DNA from 3 places in the Dehalobacter sp. DCA genome. Region 2 is predicted to be linked to each of the others. Evidence: riboswitches for the same ligand, from Rfam matches in the RefSeq annotation. Region 2 holds a riboswitch; each other region holds the start of a gene.
What was found. A riboswitch is a leader RNA that binds a small molecule or an ion and turns the genes downstream of it on or off. The one in region 2 is predicted to bind cobalamin.
Positions count from the first base shown of each region.

Region 1: linked by a shared signal. The riboswitch ahead of DHBDCA_RS12895 (ABC transporter substrate-binding protein) and the one ahead of DHBDCA_RS05480 (ABC transporter ATP-binding protein) in region 2 are both predicted to bind cobalamin.
Region 3: linked by a shared signal. The riboswitch ahead of cobT (nicotinate-nucleotide--dimethylbenzimidazole phosphoribosyltransferase) and the one ahead of DHBDCA_RS05480 (ABC transporter ATP-binding protein) in region 2 are both predicted to bind cobalamin.

Region 1 is NC_018866.1:2,673,228-2,678,710, forward strand. Features, by position in the region: gene DHBDCA_RS12885 (SPFH domain-containing protein) at 9-872, shown strand; gene DHBDCA_RS15075 (hypothetical protein) at 896-1,060, shown strand; cobalamin riboswitch at 1,106-1,282, shown strand; gene DHBDCA_RS12895 (ABC transporter substrate-binding protein) at 1,401-2,318, shown strand; gene DHBDCA_RS12900 (FecCD family ABC transporter permease) at 2,333-3,382, shown strand; gene DHBDCA_RS12905 (heme ABC transporter ATP-binding protein) at 3,383-4,654, shown strand; gene DHBDCA_RS12910 (adenosylcobinamide amidohydrolase) at 4,656-5,483, shown strand, end outside.
Region 2 is NC_018866.1:1,173,078-1,178,560, reverse strand. Features, by position in the region: gene DHBDCA_RS05505 (reductive dehalogenase domain-containing protein) at 1-65, shown strand, start outside; gene DHBDCA_RS05500 (hypothetical protein) at 78-383, shown strand; gene DHBDCA_RS05495 (4Fe-4S binding protein) at 642-1,847, shown strand; gene DHBDCA_RS05490 (Crp/Fnr family transcriptional regulator) at 2,167-2,832, shown strand; gene DHBDCA_RS14855 (FmdB family zinc ribbon protein) at 2,950-3,150, shown strand; cobalamin riboswitch at 3,208-3,388, shown strand; gene DHBDCA_RS05480 (ABC transporter ATP-binding protein) at 3,509-5,002, shown strand; gene DHBDCA_RS05475 (energy-coupling factor transporter transmembrane component T family protein) at 4,989-5,483, shown strand, end outside.
Region 3 is NC_018866.1:633,454-638,936, reverse strand. Features, by position in the region: gene DHBDCA_RS03125 (hypothetical protein) at 1-124, shown strand, start outside; gene DHBDCA_RS03120 (accessory gene regulator B family protein) at 329-793, shown strand; gene cobT (nicotinate-nucleotide--dimethylbenzimidazole phosphoribosyltransferase) at 888-2,006, opposite strand; cobalamin riboswitch at 2,110-2,286, opposite strand; gene DHBDCA_RS03110 (tetrahydromethanopterin S-methyltransferase subunit H family protein) at 2,448-3,401, shown strand; gene DHBDCA_RS03105 (hypothetical protein) at 3,611-4,465, shown strand; gene DHBDCA_RS15380 (hypothetical protein) at 4,482-4,655, shown strand; gene DHBDCA_RS03100 (FMN-binding glutamate synthase family protein) at 4,661-5,483, opposite strand, start outside.

The DNA.
Region 1 (5,483 bases), 1.5 Mb from region 2:
GGTAAACTATGATCGAAAAAAAAGTATGGAAAATTAACGGGTTCTTAGGCATTCTCATTTTTTTAGCCCTTTTAGCTGCTGCAACATTTAATATTGTCGCCTCAGTCCAAGAAACAGGATTCACGAATATCGTACTGGCAGTGGTTCTGCTTCTTCTGGCACTGATTGTCTCAACCGGCATCCAGGTTATCCAGCCGAATCAAGCCAAAGTACTGACATTTTTCGGCAGCTATATTGGCAGTATCCGCGAACCCGGTATCTGGATGACGGTTCCGTTCGTTGCCGCAAAAAAGATTTCCCTAAAAGTCCGCAACTTCAACAGTGAGCGTTTGAAAGTCAATGATGTCGACGGCAATCCGATTGAAATTGCTGCGGTTGTCGTGATCAAAGTGGTGGACTCTGCTAAAGCTGTATTTGATGTGGACAATTATGAACAGTTTGTAGAAATCCAAAGTGAGACAGCATTGCGCCATGTTGCAACTAAATATCCTTATGACAATTATGAAGAAGGTGACGTTTCCTTAAGGGGCAACACCGAGGAAGTAGCCGAAGAAATTGCGAAGGAACTTCAGGAGCGCCTTACACTTGCCGGCGTGGAAGTAATTGAAGCCCGCCTGACCCACCTGGCCTATGCCACCGAGATTGCAAGCGCTATGCTTCAGAGGCAACAGGCCAACGCAATCCTGGCTGCCCGTCAGAAAATTGTGGAAGGTGCTGTCGGAATGGCCCAGATGGCCATTCAGCAGTTGGAAAACAGCGGGACAATTGAACTTGACGACGAACGCAAGATGGCAATGATCAACAATCTACTTGTGGCAATTGTCTCCGACCGTTCAGCCCAGCCAGTACTCAATACCGGCACCCTATATTAAAGAACGTCGGCAGGAGCAGGATAATGGCAGACAAGAAGAACTTTCCGCTGCGTATCGATCCAAGGCTATTCAGCATTATTGAAGAATGGGCGTCCGACGAATTCCGGAGCGTCAACGCTCACATTGAATATCTCCTGCGGGAAAGCGTCCGAAAAGCCGGAAGGATTCCTAAAAAAAAATCAGATTGACAAAAAGTGCCTTCTATGCAATATTGTTAGCGTAGGGAAATGAGAAATGAATGATTAATCCCAGGTGCCTCAGGATAAGGATAATAGGGAAGACCGGGAAACCGGCGCGGACCCACCACTGTATGCGGAGACGAATTCCGAATGCCACTGGATATGATCTGGGAAGGCCGGGAGGAGAATGACCCGTAAGCCAGGAGACCTGCCTAGGATTGGGAAGATGATGTAATGGTAAGAACACTTCCTTCAATGATTAAATGACTTAGAATGGGAAAGTCTCTTAGAATATAAGAGACTTTTATTTTGTTTTATTAAAATGAATCGAAACAAAGGAGAAATGATTATGAAGAAGAAACCAATTGCACTGCTGTTGATTCTGCCCCTGGTGCTTACCCTGGCCCTTGGGCTGGCCACAGGCTGTTCATCGCAAAATGAGCAAGCCTTGAAGGGAAAAACATTTACAGACACGATGGGCAGACAGATCACCCTTGACGCGTACCCCCAGAAAATTATTTCTTTAGCCCCTGCTATTACTGAAATACTTTTTGCCATTGGCCTTGATCAGGAAATTATCGGTGTAACCGATTACTGTGATTATCCCGAGCAAGCGTTGACTAAAGAAAAAATGGGCGGATTTAAGAACCCGAATCTGGAAACGATTGTCGCTGCCGAGCCCGATATGGTCTTTATTGCCGCCGGCGTGCAGGAAGATGTCATCAAGAAGCTTGAAGAGCTGAAGGTGACGGTTGTTGTACTCGACGCCGATACGATCGATCAGGTTATCAGCAATATCGAATTGGCCGGTTCTCTGACCGGTAAGGAAGCAGAAGCCAAGAAAGTCACTGCAGATATGAGAACCAGAATGACAAATATAACCTCCAAACTCAAAGACGTCGCCAAACCGACTGTATTTGTGGAAATTTGGGACGATCCTCTGATGTCGGCCGGTTCAACCAGTTTTGTCAATAACCTTATCGAAGTTGCCGGAGGCGTCAATATTGCTGCCGGCAATACTGAAAAATTTTATAATTACAGCATGGAAAGTCTGCTCCAAGCCGATCCAAATTATTACATCATCAATACTCATGCCCATACCCCAGCTGATATTCAAAACAGGACCGGCTATGAAGTCTTAAGTGCGGTGAAAGACAACAAGGTATATGCAGTCGACGACAACCTAATCAGCCGCTCAGGCCCAAGAGTCATTGACGGTCTGGAGCAAATCGCAAAAATTATTCATCCTGAAATTTTTGGAAATTAACGGTGCTATTAATCATGGATGTTTTAAAAAACCGGAAAAGTTGGAAGTACCTGCTGATCTGCTTCACCTTGTTTTTGATTGCTGTGGGCATTTTTTGCACAACGGTTGGCTCAGCAGATATTTCGTTTAAAGAGAGCGCCGGAATTATCATGAGCAAAGTACCTTTATTGAATCACTGGTTTCATGCCGAAGACTATCCCCATGTCCATCAAACGATTATCTGGTCTCTGCGTGTTCCGAGGATCATTCTGGCAGCTTTGGTTGGCGGAGCTCTGGGCGTCATCGGAGGTACCCTGCAGGGTTTTTTTAAAAACCCGATGGCCGATCCTTACGTAATGGGTGTATCCTCCGGAGCAGGTTTGGGTGCGACGGTCGCCATCATTACCGGAGCAGGCGGTCTCCTGGGCATGATCGAAATTCCTGTTTTCAGTTTTATCGGTGCTTTTCTGACAACCTGGATCGTCTACTCCCTAGCCAAAGTCGGGAAAAAAGTCGTTGTCACGACACTGCTGCTGGCAGGGGTCGCACTCAGTGCGTTTCTGTCAGCAGTCATGTCTTTTCTGATGGTTTTGAATACGGATGATATCGATAAAATTTATCTATGGCTCATGGGCAGTTTTGCCAACAAGAGCTGGGAGCATATCCAACTTGCCGCACCGTTTATCATTATTGGCGTGATTGTCTTATTCGCTTTAGCAAAGGAAATGAATGCGATGGTATTTGGCGACAGTACCGCCCAGCATCTTGGCATCAATCTTGGGAAACTGCAAATCATTCTGCTGATGGCCACCTCCCTGACAACAGCGGGAGCCGTGGCATCCTGCGGCTCCATTGGTTTTGTCGGACTAATCGTTCCACATATTGTCAGGATTATGGTTGGTCCGGATCACCGGGTCCTGCTTCCACTCTCCTTTCTGGTGGGTGGGACCTTTTTGGTGATTACCGATACGATTGCCAGGACATGCCTGGGTTCACAGGAAATCCCTGTTGGTGTCATCACTGCGCTTTTTGGCGGACCCTTCTTCATCTATCTGCTGAAGAAAAAGAAAGAGAGAGTAATATAAGTGGATTCTTCAATCATCGCCAGCAACCTTACATTCGCCTATGGCAGTAAAAATATTCTGGAAGACTTAAGTCTGGAAATCAGCAAGGGCAGTTTTGTGTCCATCATCGGCCCCAACGGGTCCGGCAAGTCTACCCTGCTGAAAAATATTACCGCAGAAATTACTCCCCAAAAGGGAGTTGTCCTGCTCGATGATCAGAATATTTTTAAGATTAGGAAAAAAGATCTTGCCAAAACGATTGCAGTGGTCCCCCAGGATACCGGAGGGGATTTTGCTTTTTCTGTCATGGAGACGGTACTGATGGGCAGAATGCCCCATCAAAAGAGATTTGAGGGCGATTCTGAAAAGGATATGGAGATTGCTCAATGGGCGATGGAACTGACAAACGTTTGGCATTTGAGGGACCGTTCTGTGAACGAACTAAGCGGAGGCGAGCGGCAAAGGGTCATTGTGGCGAGAGCCTTAACTCAGGAACCCAAAGTGCTGCTGCTTGATGAACCCACCTCTCATTTAGATATCCAGCACCAATACGAATTACTGGAGCTTCTGGATCGTTTGAATAAGACCAAAGGCCTGACCGTGATTACTGTTTTGCACGATCTTAACCTTGCTGCCCAGTTCAGCCATAAAATCATTCTTCTCGATAAAGGCAGAATTGTGGCTTATGGCAGTCCTGTTGAAGTGCTGACCGCCCGGAAGATCCGGGACAGCTACCATATCGAAGTTGCGATTACTACGAATGAAATCACCGGACGCTTTAATATTATTCCGTTAAGTAAAAAGAAGGACCGAAGTGAGGCTGCCAGGGATGTACGTATCCATTTACTCTGCGGCGGCGGAAGCGGTGTCTATCTGATGGAACAGTTGGTTCAAGCCGGTTATCAGGTGAGCTGCGGCGTCCTGAATGTTGGAGATTCGGACTGGAAAAAAGCCAAAGAGCTTGGCATTGCCGTATCAGAAGAAGCTCCTTTTGCCCCCATCTCCGCCGAAGCGTTTAACATGAACGAAGACCTTCTAAACGAAGCGGACTTGATCATTGTTTTGTCTGTCCCTTTCGGGTACGGGAACATCGTCAATTTAGAACAAGTTTCAGCGGCTTTACACCTTAAAAACAAAAAAGTAATGATTGTGGAACCTGAATCGGAACAGTGGGATTACACAGGAGATTTTACCGGTGGCAAAGCTGACAGCCTTCTCACCGGCATGTTACAGCATGGTGCAGAGAAGTTCGAAAGCATCCGGGAACTATTAGGTAGGATCGGAGGAAAATGATTTGCTTCTGTGGACTTACGAAACAGGTGATACCGTTGAGCGCTATAAAGACAGTATCATTATTTCTTTCAAGGACGACCGCAAGGTTCTGAGTACCGCCCATTTGAACGGCGGCTACCGTGAAAACCTGAAATTTGTTTTTAACCACGATATTAATTCCGGAATGGGCTTAACATGTGACATCACTCCAGCCGTCTATGAGGAACATATGAAGTTGATTGCCACGGAATTGGGTCTTGATCCTGAAGCCTCCGCAGGCCTGCTAACGGCCGCTGCCATGAACAATGTGACCATTCAGACTGCAAGCTACGAAGATCTGACCGTCACCGCAGTGGTAACCGGCGGCGTCGAAATGAACGGCGGCCGGATCGGTGATCCAGCTTTCTTCCATGAACGGCAGGGGGAAACGGTAAACATTCCGGCTGGAACGATTAATATTCTGCTGTATATCAATGCCGATCTTCCGGAAGAGACCCTGACCCGAGCACTTGTGACCTGTACAGAAGCCAAAACGGCTGCCCTGCAGGAGCTTATGGCCGGCAGCTGTTATTCCAGAGGCATCGCCACAGGATCAGGCACAGACGGGACGGTCATCATCTGCAACAGCAAGTCTGGCTCCCGGCTTTTCTATGCCGGCAAACACAGCAAATTGGGAGAACTGATTGGAATTACCGTCAAACAGGCTTTGAAAGAGGCTCTTTTCCTGCAGACCGGTCTTTGTCCGGAATACCAATTCAGTCTGTTGAACCGCCTGAAAAGATTCGGTATCAATGAAGAAACCCTCTGGCAGGAATACCAGAAGGGCATCGGTGTCCTGGAATGTCAAGGA
Region 2 (5,483 bases):
TGCCTTGGTGGATGAGAACGGATATGTTCTTTGACGGAATACCGGAAGGCATCTTTAAGAAATAGGAGGGATAGCGGATGAGCCTTTATTCGTTCATTGCAGGAATGGGAACAGCGGTAGCTGTGTATTGGTTGTATTCATGGTCGAAGCAACGTGGTCAAAGCTTAAATTGGTGGAAATGGTTAGTCGTTTGTGCGTGGGTTTTATTACTCTTTTTAACGGATATATTTATTTTCACTAGTCTCGGTGAAAATGAGTCTCGTGCTGCTTTAATGGGCGGAGTCTTTTTGACTGCAATCACTGTAATTTCAGGAGTCGGGATCTGGCGTTGGTTTTTTACTGTACCGAAAGCAAAAATAACTGATAATGCATCTAAAATGTAATTATTTTTGTTCTCAGTTTTAAGGTAAGACTGAATGGTTTGCTGCCCAGAGAGAAAACAAAAATATAATCGCTGGGCAGTCAAACCGTTTGTCGTAAAAGCGTGGTTGGCAGTTTGAGAAAATTTGAGGGACACTCTTGTAGCCGGATCCAACAAGACTTGGAACTACATGCACTATGTTTCAATTGAGGCGGGAAGTGCTGAGAAAGGCACGTAGTGCGGATATAATAAACGATGGTATACCGGGAGATGTGTAATTTTGTCTAAAGCTCATTTGAAAAAACTGTTCTTATTTATGTTTTATGGATCTTTAATGATTGCATTATTGTTTAGTTTTAAGGGCAGACAGATGGATGTCCAGCAATTCTTACCCTCAATGCTGAGCAATACTCAGGAGTTTAAAGCGATTGAAACTCACCCTCTGACCTATGCTGGCTATAAGAATATCAACGGTCAGGATACGCTGCAGGGATACGTAGTTTTTGGACAAGGAAACGGGTATGGCGGTCCTGTATCTGTTTTAACGGCTACAGACCCCAACGGTAACGTTTTAAAAGTTCGGGTTGTAGGGTATGCTACGGAAACACCATCCTATATTCATTCAGTTTTAAGTGGGGATTTTCTAAAACAATTTATAGGTAAATCTGTAGATGAACCGCTGGAAATTGGCCGGGATATCGACAGGGTGACCGGCGCTACGCTTTCATCGAGAGGGATTACCAATGCAGTCCGCCAGGCTAGTCATGGGTTGGGCAGAAACCAATTTGCCTTGAATATCTCCGAACCCTCGGAAAATATTCATTTGGGGACCAAAGAAATAGGTTTGGCTTTATTAATACTTGCAACGATTATTGGGGTGCGTTTAAAAATCACTAAGCTGCGGTGGCTAGTTCTTATATGCAGTATATTTTTTACAGGTTTCTGGTTTAATTGTTCAATTTCGCTTGCGAACATTGCCAGTGGATTAATGGGATTTTTCCCAGCTTTTAAACAAAATCTTTTTTGGTATATTTTGATCGTCGGGATTCCATTAATTATTTTCTTAAGCGGGAAGAATCTATACTGTTATTGGTTATGTCCTTTTGGAGGAATTCAAGAGATACTGGCAAAAATCGGAGGCGGAAAACTAAAATGTAATCATCATGTAGCGACATGGCTGCAAAAGATTAAATACATGTTAGTTTGGATCGTACTGATTGTATGCTTTTGCTTGAAATCACCAAGTGTAGGAGGTAGTTATGAGCCTTTTGGAGTCCTGTTCGGATTTCAGGGGGTGAGTGTGCAATGGATACTGCTCAGTATTATCCTGGTTGTATCGCTGTTTATTAGAAGATTTTGGTGTTTATATTTTTGTCCGGTCGGGGTGATCAATGAAATCATCATGAAAGTAAGACGGTTCGTAAATTCCCTTTTCCAAAAGAAACAGGAACAAGGTATTCTAACGAATAAAGGAAGGTCACTATGAGGCACCTTGGCTTTAAGGAAATATTTTTCTGTACTTTGACAGCAATCATCTTATTTTTAGTTATGATCTTAGTATTTAGCAACATAGAACAACTCTTATAACCATTCACCAGCGTTAATTAAATTGACGCTCGTCGTTAGATGTCCATTATCTGCATACTGTATCCACGAAGAAGAACAATAATATATAATCAAGGTAGGGTAGTTCTGTCTGTCCGTGTCTCTAATTACCAAGAGACTTAGGTAGGACAAGGAAACATAATTACATTTTCACACATTAATTAGTCTAAATACAAGGCTAAGTACAAGGGAGTGTAATCATGAGTGATAATGATATACCGTGGCTGAAACACACAAAATTATTCCGGTCGCCAATAGATGGATGGAAGAAAGTTTTTGCGGATAGAGAAAGATTGTTATATCCCAAAGGAAGCATTATTATTAAACAAGGCATTACGATTGAGAAGCTATTATATATTTTTACAGGGACGGTTGAATATTCGAAAGTTGACGAAGAAGGCAATGAGGTTCTCATTGATGTCTTGGGTGCAAATAATTTATTTATGATTGCTCCATTGTTTACCGGTATTCCCCCTCTCGGTTCATTTACGGCTGTTGAAGACACAGTAGCAGCTGCAATTTCAATTCAGGAAATGAAAAGCTTGATGAAGTCTGATTTTACGCTTACTGAAGAGTTGCTCTACGACCTTTCAATGAAAAGTAATAACCACATAAAACGGCTGCAAAAACATTACGCTTACAAGGTAGACCATAGAATTATCGAAACTTTGTGTGCACTTGCTGATCAACAAGGGATGCGATTATTTATCAATCAACAAGGTTTGGCTGAACTTGCAGATACAACAAGAGTAACGGTATCAAAATTATTTCGCGATTTGAAATCTGAGAACATTATACGGCCAATATATGGAGGGATCATTATACAGGATTATAGCCGTCTAAAAAACTGGCAGAAACATATTTAAAGATCTGTAATTAAGACCAGCTAGTATTTTCTCCTGATGTCATACGGATATAATGTTAGGGACGCAATGAATTTATTATTGATTTGATGAAGAAAAGATATTTTAGGAGGTTATTAAATGCCAACTTATGACTTTATTTGCGAAAAGTGTGGTCACAAGTTTTCTGTTTTTTGTAGTGTTAGTTCAAGAGACAAACAAGTATGTCCGCAGTGCGCTGATGATAAAATAAGTCAGCGGTTTACAACGGTTAATACCTATGGAGTTAAAGGTGGTAAAACCTGTTCATCTGGGAAATGCGGTTCTGGCTGCAAATGTTAGGATCTGCACCATCTTTTCTCTTGACTTTTCTCCAATTTCATTTAGAATAATACGTAATAATCATATATTCTTTTTGGTGTCTCTTATGGAGAAGAATAGGGAATCAGGTGCAAATCCTGGACGGACCCACCGCTGTAAATAGTTGTGATGACTGTACAATGCCACTGAGAAATTGGGAAGGCACAGAAGTCGGTTAAAACTATGAGTCAGAAGACCTGCCAATAAAGATATCGTAATGAAGCGACGGTAAAGTTTCAGTTTGAGAGTTAGTATCTCTCAAAACTGGAACTTTTTTTATTTTGCATGCATGTAGTTTACATGTATATAGTTTACATTTTTATATGGAGGCTTTCATCCGATGGAACCTGCGGTACAGCTTAAAATAGAATCTCTTACTTTTCCGCCTGAGACAAAGAAAGTGTTAAAAGATATCGACTTAACCATCAATAAAGGAGATTTTATCGCCATTACAGGGGAAGCGGCATCGAGAAAATCGATGTTGCTCCATAGCATCACCGGAGCAGCGCCTCAATTTTTCAATGGGCAGTTAAACGGCACCATTAGGGTCATGGGGCAAGATATCCATGATATTCCCCTGGCCAAAATGTGCGATCACATCGGCTATATGATGCAGGAGCCGCAAAATCAAATTGTCAGTATCACGGTAGAGGAAGAAGTGGCTTTTGGTATTGCCAATATGGAACTTCCTTGGGAGGAAATGAAGAACAGAGTCAAAAAAACGTTGCAATTCGTTGGACTGGAGGGTTTTGAACAAAGAAATACGGATGGACTGTCCGGCGGACAAGCCCAAAGAGTGGTATTGGCAAGTGTTCTCGCTATGGAAACTCCCATTCTTGTTTTAGACCAGCCCACCGCAGAATTAGACTTAAAGGGAAAACAAGACCTCTATTCTCATATCGGTTTTTTAAATAAAGAAAAGGGAGCTACCGTGATTATGGTGATGGACCGGGCCTGTGATATTCTCCCTTATACCAATCGTATTCTTATCATGGCTGAAGGAACAATCAAAGAAGAATGCAGCCCTGATGACTATCAGAAACGTTTAAATAAAACAAGGCCAGCAAGAAACATTACGGCAGCAAATGAAAAAATAATTGAAGTGAAGGATCTATCCTTTACCTATAAAGGAGATTTTAAGGGATGTGAAAAAATCAATTTAGCCATTAATCAAGGGGATTTTATTGGGTTGATTGGACTCAATGGTTCAGGGAAAACGACGCTCTTAAAGTTAATGGAAGGTTTGCTTGTCCCGGATGCTGGTGCGATTCAGATATTTGGCAAACCCCTGACCAAAAGAAATTTAGCAACCATACGCAGTCAAATAGGTTTTCTGTTTCAAAACCCTGATCTTCAAATCTTTACGAACACAGTAAAAGACGAGGTAGCTTTTATTTTAAGAACAAGAAAACTGCCGGAAGAGGAAATTGAAGAGAAGGTGAATGGAATTTTAGCTGAAGTCGGGCTGTTGGCATACGCCGATATTCATCCTCATAGGCTCAGCCGCTGCCAGCGTCAGAAACTGGCAATTGCCTCTGTTTTAGTAGGAGGTCCCGAGATTATCATGGCTGATGAACCAACCTCAGGCTTAGATGAAGAACAAAGTACTCTGATCATGGAGCTGCTTTCTGCATTTCAGCAACAAGGTAAAACGGTTATTCTCGTTACCCATGACCTGAGTTTGGCCAAACAATATACCAATCGAATCATGGCGATGCATAAGCACCATCTGGCATTGGATATTGCGACCCCAAAAATTGGTTCTTTTGAAAAAACATTGAAGGACATCGGATTAGATTTTCAGAAGGAGGGCATTGCTTATGGCCTTCATTGAAGAAATTGATCCGCGCACGAAGTTGGTATGGTGTTTAACACTGATCCTTACAGCTTTGCTTTCGCAGAATCTGATCCAGGAAATTGGGATGATTGCATTGGTAATGATTACGGATTGTATTTTTTCTAACCATTTAAAAAAATATAAAATACTTTTGCCTGTAATGCTTTTAGTAGCCTCGCAAATTCTTGTGATACAGCTTTTGTTCTGCCGGGATGGAGAACTTGTTTGGCAGTGGGGAATCGTATCTGTTTATACTGGCGCTATTCCGGCCGCTGCTTTAGGTATTACCCGCACGGTAGCTATAACCTTTGCTGCCGTTCAGTTTATGACCTGGACTTCTGCCACAGATGCCGCTTTAATGCTCATATCATGGCGTGTTCCTTATCGCTATGCCATGTTAGTTGTTATGACAAAACGGTTTTTTCCTCTGATGCAAAAGGAATATCTGGCAATTTCAGAGAGTCAATCTGTTCGGGGT
Region 3 (5,483 bases), 540 kb from region 2:
CGGCCTTGAAGGCTGTCAAAAGCAGATGGAAGACGGCGGCTCAGCTGATCCAGATAGTTATGTCCAGCGTGTCGCAGATTTCAAATATAATCTTGAGCAAAACCAAGGTGTAAATAACAAATAGCATATATCGAAGATTAACGCCGAGTAAAAAATACGAGGCGTTTTTTATATGCTGCCATTTCATATAGGACTATTATGTAATTTCAACAAACAATTTAGCAGGAAATACCAAAGGTACATAGAATTATATTTAGATGGCTATATTTTCTACATTATCCACAGAAAGGTAATTGATCTTATCATTTTCCAAAACAAAGACTGGAGGATGGGTGAACAATTGTTTGATCTCGAGGGTGTTGCACATCATTTGACAAATCGTATGGTAAAAGGTCAAGAAATGGACGCCGTCCATAAAGTGAAAATAGAATATGGTTTAGCCTTGCTTCTTGGGGTAATGATTGAATTAGTTCTAACCGTAGGGGTATCTGCAATATTCGGTACCATTGTGTATACGCTCGTGATAATGTTTTCTGCTTTGGCTTTACGGGTGTTTACCGGCGGTTCTCATTGTTCCAGCTACCGGCGCTGTCTGTTTTTTTCCATGGTTTTCTTTACCGGGTTGTCATTGGCTGCCAGATGGATCGCATCTCAAATTAACGTATATCCGTTGATCGAAGTGATCCTTATCCCTGCAAACCTCGGAATTCTTTTTCAGGCGTTTATGCAGACAGCTATCGGCAAGAATTTTGTATTAGCAAGTGACAAGCTGATGCAAAAGATTGGGATCTAATTAAACTATCAAGAGTTTCCATTATCGATGATTATGCAAAAAAGACATGCACGGATTATTTAGTACATGTCTTTTTTATCTTTCTTTGCAGATTTTAGAAGTCTCCGGTGGTAACTGCAGCTTGTTCAAATGTGGCCATTTCATCAGCGACTTTAAGGGCTGCCTCGACCATCGGGAACATCAGGGCGGCACCTGTGCCTTCTCCAAGTCTCATATGGAAGTCAAGTTTGGGTTTAAGCCCAAGCTGATGAAGCGCTAGATGCTGTCCAAGCTCTTCTGAACTATGAGAAGCAATCATATAGGAAGTGGACAGGGGTGCCAGTTTTGCTGCGGTTATTGCTGCAGCAGATGAAATGATGCCGTCGAGAATAATAGGTACACGTTGATAGGAAGCTTCGAGGATTGCTCCAACGAGCGCAGCAATTTCGAGTCCGCCGATTTTAGCCAGGGTGTCAATTGGCGTGGCAGGGTCACACTGATTAATTTCGATTGCGCATTTAATCACGTTTTGCTTATTAATCAGGGCATCATCTTTTAAGCCTGTTCCGCGGCCGGTAACATCCTCAACAGAGTGACCGGTAAACACAGAGATCAAGGCGGCGCTCGGTGTTGTATTGCCAATACCGACTTCACCTGTTGCTAACAGATTAACACCAGAGTCAATCGCATTGGCGGCAATTCTTGCACCTGTCAGTATTGCAAGCATGGCCTCTTGACGACTCATTGCCGGTCCTTTCGCCATATTGTCTGTTCCATTTTTAACCCGGTAGGCCATAAGCTCAGGAGCATCCAACGGGGTGGCAATGCCGATGTCCGTACTGATAACATCTGCTCCGGCATTCCGGGCGAGGACATTGATACCTGCACCGCCATTCAGGTAACTATAGAACATTTGTTTCGTGATTTCCTGAGGTGCAGCACTGACGCCTTCGACGACAACACCATGATCTCCGGCCATAAGCAGGACTGCTTTTTTATTGATTTTTGGATGCGTGGTGCCAAATATGCCTGCGAGCTGTTGTGCTATATCCTCTAAGACACCTAAGCTTCCGAGGGGCTTGATTTTCGCGTCTACACGGCTTTTCATGCCTGCCAAGGCTTCCTGATTGAGCGCTTTGATTCCACCCATCAGTTCTTGCAAGGCAATTTCAAGTTCCTGCTCAGTCGCATTTTTCAGATTTTCCAAACCATGAAATTTTGTAAGGCTGCTCATTTAAAAACCTCCAATTAAATATTTAAAAATAAATAAAACCCCACCACAAATATTCTTGTGGTCGGGATTTTGCCGTCATCACCGCCGCTTTCCATTACCCAGGAAAGACTTTTACCTCTTAGGCAGGCCTCCTGACTCAGACTCAAACGTCCTGAACGCACCTTCCCAGCATACGCCAGTGGATCAGCGGGGACTCGTCTATACAGTGGTGGGTCCGTATCGGATTAGACCGATTTTCCTATTCTCCCCTTAGTGGGGCACCTAAGATTGTATAAATATATTCAACTTCTATTAAGATAACGAAAATCATAAATAAAGTCAAGTCAAATTAATTTTTAAATAATCACTCAATCTGGCAATCGCTGTTAATTAATGGTTATTTGTAATGATCTATGGTATAATACGATTTGCTAAATCATCCAAAGAGATATCGGAGAAAAAATGTTTAAATATGACTTAACACCAAAAGTTTGCCGTATCTGTGACATGATTATCGGTGGCCAACCTGGAGATAATCCGCCTCTGCTGATATCCTCAATGTTTCATAATGGAGACCGTATTCTGGAAAGCCGCCGTGACAGGAAATTTGATCGTGAAAAAGCCCGTTCATACATTCTCAGGCAGGAAGAGCTGTCCGATCAGACAGGGATACCTGCCATAGTAGCTATGACAGCGGTTTCCGCAGATGAGATGAAGGAATATATTGATTTTTACCTTACAATCAGCAACCGCCCTTTTGCTATTGACATTTGGGGCGAAAAAGCGCGTCTTGATGCGGCAGAATATGCTGCCGGTCTTGGTATTCAGGACAAAATTTTATATAACAGCATTACACCCTGGGATAAAGACATGATCGGCCAGGCAGCGGCATTAAAAGAATTGGGAATCAAACACGCGGTCCTGCAGGTCTTTGATGAAACGAACCAGACTCCTTCCGGCAGGGTACAGGCATGCCGTGAAATGCTGACAGCCATTGGAGCGAAAGATTTTGCCTCGGTCTTGATCGATACGACAGTCATGAATCTTCCGTCCATTTCTTTTTCAGCCCTGGCAGGCAAACAAATCAAAGCGGAAACCGGTTGGCCGGTTGGATCAGCTCCTGCTAATGGGACGTATATGTGGAAAGAAAGCCGGGAGATATGGGGTGGGGAAGGCTTTTCTGCCATGAATGCTGCAGTGCATGCAGTATCGGCCGTCCTGTGGAGCGATTTCTTATTTTATGGTCCGATCAAAGCGGCTCCAAGCGTACTGCCTGCTGTAGCGGCAGCTTCAATGATAGTTTCAACTTTGGCTTATGACGAAAGCCAGGAGCTGCCGGCTAATCCTACTCATCCGTTGAATAAATATTTTTATGATTTTGCACAGAAACTGGTAGAATTCGATAAAACCAAATAAAAAACAATTGTCGTAATTTTGTAAGTGAATGTATAGGACAAACAGCTCCTTTCTGAAGTGGATCCTGTTGAGGATACTGCCTGGAAGGAGCTGTTTATATATTTATATATTAGAAATTATTTCTACTTTTTCACAAGGAGTTATTTTTAACTATACCTTACCATATATTGGTACTGTTGCTGTAATCGGATAAAAGTGAGGGCAATAATTTGATTATAAAAGACATATTTGAAACGTTTTTGTCTAAAACACTTTATCAGCTAAAACGGTTAAATGCCAGACAAATATGGGGGATATTCATCGCACTGATCGCAGTATTCATTGGCCTTTATTTCTGTGAGGAGTTATTTCTAAGCAATCCTGTAGGGATAAATATAGATCATCTAGGTGTCTTTGCCCAAATTCTTCAAGCACCCGTATTTCAAGCGATAAGAATCGTCTTATATATTTTATTATGGTTATTAATGATTAAGCTGCCGTTTCTAAGTTTTAAAACGATTGGCATTAAAACACCTTACGGAGAGCTTAGCATGGAGGCTATATTGTCTGAGTCTGCCGTTATTAAAAATGCCATGCTGAATGAAGTCAGTGTTGCCTTGATGGGGATATTAAGAATCTTAAATAACGCATCGATAATGGAAATGATTGAAGATATCAAAAACATTGGAAAAGAAATTACGGATCCATATTTTATTAAAAGTATAACAAAGGTAATCAATATCCAATTTAAACTATATACTATTAGAAAGACACACTGCAATTATCTGATTGTATCTGAAGAGATTGCCTCATATAATAAAGTACCGATTGTGAATAGAGCCACATTAAAGGAGCTGGCTCAGGAATCGATTATTAATAAGGACTTTAGGATCAGCGACGACGCATCAATCATGGCTGTTCCCTTATTCTTTAGAAGTGAGATATGCGCCATCATCTACGTTCAAAGCGAAAAGTATCTGTTTCAGCAGGTCGATGCTATGATCATCGATAGTATCTGGAACAACATCTGTCATAACAACGAAGCCTATGAGGAATTGGTAATTAATCGTGAACGAGATATTTAAGAGGGGGAGGGGATTAATGAATATGCGAAAATCTTATAAGGTAAAGGAAATTATTGAAACAGCTGAAAAAGAAGACTACGGGTTCCTCAAGATTCTGCCTCAATTGCGTGAAAATAAGGTAACCGTGAAGCCGAATCTACAGTTTAAGAAACAGTTAAAAGAAGAATTCAGGCAAATTCTAGGTTTATAATTAAACTAATATGCTCTTTTTACCCCTGTTAATTCAGCAGAGAACGTATCAAGCGCCACTAAGTCGCTAGGGTTTAGCTCTTTGACAGAAGCTTTCCCCAAGCCACGAATGGCTTGTTCCATTTCAACAGCCATAGAACGTAAGACATTGGATACTCTTTCAGCGCTTAAGTTTATGTTCAGCTTTTTGTTATATTTCGATGCATAGCTAACAAGGACTGTAGGAGGTTCCCAGGGGATTACTTTTTGATGCTGCTTGTTGGCTAAGGCATATAAGGGGACGGTACCCAGATAAATAGCATCGGCACCAAGCGCTAGTGCTTTTAAACAGTTTCCGGGATTAAAATAGCCGCCAGAGACAATCAGACTTATCTGCTCTCGAACTCCGCGGTTTTGTAAGTAACGGACCGCGCGAACTAACGCATGGAGACTGGGAATTCCAAAGTCATCCTGCATTGTGGGGTTGGAGACAAGAGATCCGCCTTGCGTTCCGTCGACGGCAATGACATCAAACCCTGCATCTACAGCTAAACCTAAATCTTCTTCAATTTTATCTGTGGCCATTAATTTCAGAGCAATAGGTATTCCATTCGCTTTATTACGCAGGTTATTGACCAGTATGGGCCAATCTGCGGCACTTTGTACACCGGGAGGAGCAGGTAGACCCGATATCCCTTGATTGCGGGATAAACCCATGAGTTTACGTGCTTTGCCTTTAATTTCATCCGGAGCTACATAGAAGACGCCTTTTTGCCCTCCTTGCGAAATATGTACTTCCAGCATGTCCGCAGAGGCAATCTCTTGATCCGTGCGTAAGCCCCATGGCCAA